DNA from 2 places in the Dorea sp. YH-dor226 genome. Region 1 is predicted to be linked to the other one. Evidence: riboswitches for the same ligand, from Rfam matches in the RefSeq annotation. Region 1 holds a riboswitch; the other holds the start of a gene.
The links. A riboswitch is a leader RNA that binds a small molecule or an ion and turns the genes downstream of it on or off. The one in region 1 is predicted to bind thiamine pyrophosphate.

Region 2: another riboswitch for thiamine pyrophosphate. It lies ahead of thiM (hydroxyethylthiazole kinase); the one in region 1 lies ahead of thiS (sulfur carrier protein ThiS).

The regions. Positions count from the first base shown of each region.
Region 1 is NZ_JBDOHS010000011.1:18,313-21,537, reverse strand. It holds gene ABE547_RS10390 (hypothetical protein) at 1-189, opposite strand, end outside; gene ABE547_RS10385 (nitroreductase family protein) at 218-1,009, opposite strand; TPP riboswitch at 1,131-1,238, shown strand; gene thiS (sulfur carrier protein ThiS) at 1,443-1,640, shown strand; gene thiF (sulfur carrier protein ThiS adenylyltransferase ThiF) at 1,646-2,290, shown strand; gene ABE547_RS10370 (thiazole synthase) at 2,316-3,092, shown strand; gene thiH (2-iminoacetate synthase ThiH) at 3,106-3,225, shown strand, end outside.
Region 2 is NZ_JBDOHS010000002.1:50,734-53,958, reverse strand. It holds gene ABE547_RS02070 (MATE family efflux transporter) at 1-1,348, shown strand, start outside; TPP riboswitch at 1,391-1,503, shown strand; gene thiM (hydroxyethylthiazole kinase) at 1,575-2,396, shown strand; gene thiE (thiamine phosphate synthase) at 2,383-3,024, shown strand; gene ABE547_RS02055 (HAD family phosphatase) at 3,021-3,225, shown strand, end outside.

The DNA of each region.
Region 1 (3,225 bases):
GTCACCAATGACATAGGCTAAAGACGAGTCATATAATTCCGGATTCGGACAGTTCATGATTGTCTGAATAATCTTCTGTGCTTCTTCACTGACTCCCTGCTCTTCCTCCTCTTTTGAAGAACACGCTGTCAGCACCAGTACTGTCAGTAACATACTCATGATAGCGATGGTTTTCATCACTTTCTTCATTGAAAATTCCTCCTTTCCAATGAATCAACTATTTCCATTCTATGTTTTTCTTTTTTCTAGGTGCAGTACGCCGATATGTCACTGCCGGGTATCCCAGAAGCATACAGCAGGAGACAGGCGTATCTGTAATCCCAAGCCATTCCTGTAATGTATCACTTGCTTTGATCACACGCATCATATATCCGTTATACAGAACTCCCGCACCTTCTGCAACTGCCATATTTTCTATATTGGCCGCTGCCAGTCCTCCATCCAGCGGATTCTCGGATGCGATCACAAGAAAAGAAGTCGAGTTGAAAAAAAATACATCTTCTCCCGGATCTTTCTGATGTCTGAGATAAAACAACTCAAACACTCTTGCATACTCCGGATTGTCTGTTTTAAGTTTCTCGACAATATTCGGCATCTCTTTCCATACCAGTTCTTTAAATTCTTCCAACTGATTCTGGACCAAGATAAAACGGCATTCCTGACGGTTCTTTGCCGTCGGTGTGTATCGTCCAACATCCAGGATCCGCTCCATCTTCTCCCGCTCAATCGGCTCATCTTTAAAATTTCGGATACTTCTTCTGAACTTTACTGCACGGAGGAAGTTCTCAGGCTGAACTGTGAAGGTATCTTTTTCGTACTCTTCTACATCTTCCATATCATATCCCGGAATGGAAACTGCACCCACCGGACAGATTGCCACACAATGCCCGCAATGCATACAGTTACGGACGTAATCCGCCTTACCGTCAATCAACTTGATTGCTTTCCCCAGACAGTCTTTTACACAGGCTCCACATCCAATACATTTTTCTTTTTTTATATTTATCATCTCACATCATTCCTTTCTTTCCATGAATAATAACTTGTCAGTTATTTTTATTTTACAACAAATTCCAGATTTTCTAAATAAAGATTGACATTTCTTCATAATCTTTTTATACTTAAACATGTAAATTGAACAGGGGAGCTTATGTACTAGGCTGAGAGGAAGTTGAGAACTTCGACCCATATACCTGATTTGGATAATGCCAACGTAGGAACGTAGAGAAATTGCGGGAGGTACTTTGGTATCTCCCTTTTTGTATCATCTACTGGTGATTCCAACCAGGAGTTTACATTTTAATACCGGATTAGTTGAGAGTGAACGAGAGTTCATGAAGGGGTGCACCACCACGGGTGTATTACTTCGTGAACTCTTTTTTCTACCTGCAACGGTATAAACTGAAACACTTAACTGCTAATCTGCAGAAAGGAGGACATCTATGGTTACCATTAACGGACGTGAAACTGTTCTGGAATTACCGATGACAGTCTCTGATTATCTCGCACAGAACCAATATCAGATCAATCGTATCGCAATCGAATTAAACGGCGAGATTCTCCCCAAATACCAGTACTCTGACACCATGTTGAAGGACGGAGACAGTATGGAGATCGTAAGCTTTGTAGGAGGAGGCTAGAAGTCATGACAGAACAGAAACTTACCCGCGAACAGATCAACGCGGCACTGAATGAACGCCACAGTCCCAGGATACAGTCGCTTCTCTCCAAAGGAAATGTAGCGATCGCCGGACTTGGCGGTCTTGGTTCCAACATCGCATATTCTCTGGCACGAATCGGGGTCGGTCACCTGCATCTGATTGATTTTGATGTGGTAGATATTACCAACTTGAACCGACAGCAGTACTTTACCCGGCATATTGGATTATACAAGACAGACGCGCTGAAATCCCTGCTTCTGGACATCAATCCCTATCTGGATATCCACACCGACTGTGTAAAAGTAACAGAAGAGAACCTGGCAGATCTTTTCCGGGAAAATGATATTATCTGCGAGGCATTTGACAATCCCGAGGCAAAAGCCATGCTGGTCAATGGCATTCTGGAACATTTCCCGGAGAAAAAGCTGGTATCAGCCTCCGGAATGGCCGGATACGAAAGCAGCAACACAATCCGCACCCGAAGAATCACAAAGAACTTCTACCTGTGCGGAGATCAGGTTACGGAACCCTCCCGGGGGAACGGTCTGATGGCCCCGAGAGTTGCCATCTGTGCCTCCCATGAGGCAAATATGATCACACGCCTGATCCTGGGCGAAGAAGATATATAACAACACAAGAAAGAAGGTAATTATTATGAACCAAAACGAAGACAAACTGATCCTGGGAGGTCACGAATTCACCTCTCGTTTTATCCTCGGCTCCGGAAAATTCTCCCTGGAGCTGGTAAAAGCATGTATTGAAAAAGCGGAGACGCAGATCATCACTCTAGCTCTTCGTCGCGCCAATGAAGGCGGACTTGCCAATATTCTGGATTATATTCCGGACAATGTCACTCTGCTCCCGAACACTTCCGGTGCAAGAAACGCAGAAGAAGCGGTACGTATCGCAAGACTATCACGTGAAGTCGGCTGTGGTAATTTTGTAAAAATTGAAGTGATTCACGATTCCAAATATCTGCTTCCGGATAATTATGAAACCATCAAAGCAACCGAAATCCTTGCAAAAGAAGGCTTCGTTGTGATGCCATACATGTATCCGGATCTGAATGCTGCAAGAGCACTCCGCGATGCCGGTGCTGCCTGCATCATGCCGCTTGGTGCTCCGATCGGTTCCAATAAGGGTCTTAGCACAAAGGATTTCATTCAGATTCTGATCGATGAGATTGACCTTCCAATCATTGTAGATGCGGGCATCGGTCGCCCTTCTCAGGCATGTGAAGCCATGGAAATGGGTGCAGCTGCAGTCATGGCCAATACAGCGATCGCAACCGCCGGTGACATTCCTGTCATGGCCGAAGCATTTAAGAAAGCCATCGAAGCCGGAAGAAGCGCTTACCTGTCAGGTCTGGGTCGCACCATCGAAAAAGGCGCCAGTGCTTCTTCTCCACTGACTGGATTTTTACAGGATTAGGAGGCATTCATTCATGGAAAAGGAACATATCAATGAAAGCATTTTAAATAAAGAAATTCTGGAAGATCAGAAAAAGAACCGCATCGACCATATGACCTATCTTCCCGGAATGGAAGCTCTGGAATCCGATATC
Region 2 (3,225 bases), on a different contig from region 1:
AGTGATCTGGAAACAGGTTTTGATTTTCTTTATTCCGATTGCGTTGGGAACGGTTTTTCAGCAGTTATACAATGTGGCGGATGCAGCAATTGTTGGCCGGTTTGTGGGGAAACAGGCTCTGGCCAGTGTAGGGGGATCGGCTGCAATGCTTACGAACATTGTAGTATACTTTTTCAGTGGACTTTCTACCGGTGCAGGAGTGATCATCTCTCAGTACTTTGGAGCAAAAAATCTGGAAAAACTACATAAAAGTCTGCATACAGCATATGCATTTTCAATCGTGATCAGCATGATGCTGGCGGTGATTGGCTGGTGTATCACGCCATGGATTCTTGAAGTAATGAAGACACCGGGCGATGTGATGACGGATTCGATTATATATCTCAGGATCTATTTCCTGGGATTGATTGCGACGCTCACATACAACATGGGATCAGCAATCATGAGAGCCGTCGGTGATTCCAGACGTCCGCTTTACTATCTGATCGTCTGTAGTGTGCTGAATGTTGTGCTGGATGTAGTTTTTGTAGTGTTTTTTCAGTTGGGGATTGCAGGAGCGGCGATTGCAACTGTCATATCACAGGCTGTCTGTGCGTTGATTGTCGCGAACACACTGATGAATTCTTATCCTGATATGAAACTGGTACCGGCAAGGATCGGGATTGACAGGAAAATTTTATGGGAAGAACTTCGGGTAGGACTTCCGGGAGGGCTGCAGTTTTGTATTTCCGGGGTAACCGGCATCATATTGCAGACTGCTATCAACAGTTTTGGAACGGATACAGCAGCGGCATGGGCCGCATATAATAAGATGGATATGATCTTCTGGACGGTCTGCAGCGCATTTGGAGCGACTGTCACAACGTTTGTGGGGCAGAATTATGGAGCGGGAAAGATGAAACGTGTCTTCCAAAGTATAAAAATATGCCTGGGTCTGGCGCTGATCGTCTGCGGTGCGGCACAGATGATGCTCCTCTGGTTCTGCCGGCCGATGTTCCATCTGTTTGTAACGGATGGAAATGTGATTGATATCGGTGTATATATGATTCATTACCTTGTCCCGATCTATATTTTATTTGTGTTTATGGAGATCCCTTCAGGGGCGCTCAGAGGACTGGGGGATGCAGCGATACCGACTGCCATCAATCTGGCGGGTGTTTTCCTGGTGCGTGTTCCGTGGATACTTCTGGTGCTTCCAAAGCATCATACGCTGGAGGTTGTGATGCTCTCTTATCCGATCTCCGGAATCGCATCCATGATACTGCTGATTGTTTATTATTTTATCCGGACGAGAAAAATAAAAACAGAAAACCGCGAAACGCTAAATTCGAAAGAAATATCAGAATGAATTTGCAAAATGTCTCAGAAGTAGTATAATGAATACTGTATATGAACCAGAACGGGGAGCCGGTACATGATCCGGCTGAGAGTAGGCTGAATGTGCCTTGACCCATAGACCTGATTTGGATAATGCCAACGTAGGGAAATATCGTGTATGGAATGACGGATATGCCTGTGACGGCATATCCGTTTTTTGAACTCAAATAATAAAAGCAAATAAGGAGGAATGGATGATGCTGGGAAATTGTATTGAAAATGTAAGAAGCACAGTACCACTGGTGCATAATATTACGAATTATGTGACGGTAAATGACGTTGCGAATGTGCTGCTGGCCTGCGGCGGAAGTCCGATCATGTCAGATGAGCCGGAGGATGTGGCTGATATTACATCGATCTGTGGAGGATTGAATATCAATATTGGAACTTTAGATCAGAGAAGTATCGAAGGAATGTTTGTGGCGGGAAAGAAAGCCAATGAACTGGGACATGTTGTCCTTTTGGATCCTGTTGGTGCCGGAGCAAGTGCACTTCGTACCAGTACAGCCATAAAATTAATGGATGAGATTCAGTTCGATGTGATTCGAGGCAATATCTCAGAGATCAAGACGCTGGTACAGGGAAGTGGAACAACAAAAGGTGTAGATGCGGATGTAGCCGATGCAGTAACGGAAGATACCCTTGACAGCGCTGTTGCATTCGTAAAAGAGTTTGCGAAAAAAGCAGGATGCATCGTGGCGATTACCGGAGCAATTGATCTGGTCGGTGACAAAGACCGGTGCTTCGTCATCCGCAATGGTCGTCCGGAGATGGGCAAAATTACCGGAACAGGATGTCAGCTGTCGGGTATGATGACGGCATTTGTAGTGGCAAATCCTCAGAATAAGCTGGAGGCAGCAGCGGCAGCTGTATGTACGATGGGGCTGGCAGGAGAGATCGGATGGAGCAGAATGCAGGAAGGTGACGGTAATTCAACATACCGCAACCGCATTATTGACGCAATCTACAATATGGATGCCAGAACGCTGGAAGAAGGTGCGAAATATGAAGTGCGATAAGAAGGACCTGCTATTATATGCAGTGACAGATCGTCACTGGCTGAATGGAGAAACTCTTTACAGCCAGGTGGAGAAGACGCTGGAAGGCGGGACAACGTTCGTACAGCTGAGAGAGAAGGAACTGGATGAAGAGAAGTTTCTGGAAGAGGCAAAAGAGATCAAGGAATTATGCAGACGCTATCAGGTTCCTTTTGTGATCAATGATAATGTGGATATTGCGCTGGCAATGGATGCGGATGGTGTCCATGTGGGACAGAGTGATATGGAAGCCGGAGATGTCCGTGCAAAGCTTGGACCGGATAAGATCATCGGAGTATCTGCACAGACTGTTGAGCAGGCATTACTGGCAGAAAAAAGAGGTGCGGATTATCTGGGTGTTGGAGCGGTTTTTCATACAGATTCCAAAGCGGATGCAGCAGACGTAAGTCATGAGACTCTGAAAGCGATCTGCGATGCTGTGAGCATTCCGGTGATTGCAATTGGTGGTATCAGTAAGGAAAATGTTTCAGAACTTGCGGGCACCGGAATATGCGGAATTGCCGTAATCAGTGCAATATTCGCACAAAAAGATATAAAAAACGCGACAAAAGAATTAAAATTATTGACAAAAGAAATGGTGGAAGCATGATAAAAGGAGCTGTATTTGATGTGGACGGAACACTTCTGGATTCCATGGAGATCTGGGAAGAGGTGGGAGTCCGCTACCTTAAGAATCAGGGGATCGAGCCGGAACCAGGATTAAGTAAACTTCTGTTCCCGATGACGGTGGAAGAAGCTGCCTGCTATATGAAAGAGAATTACCATCTGAGTCAGAGCGTGAATCAGATAA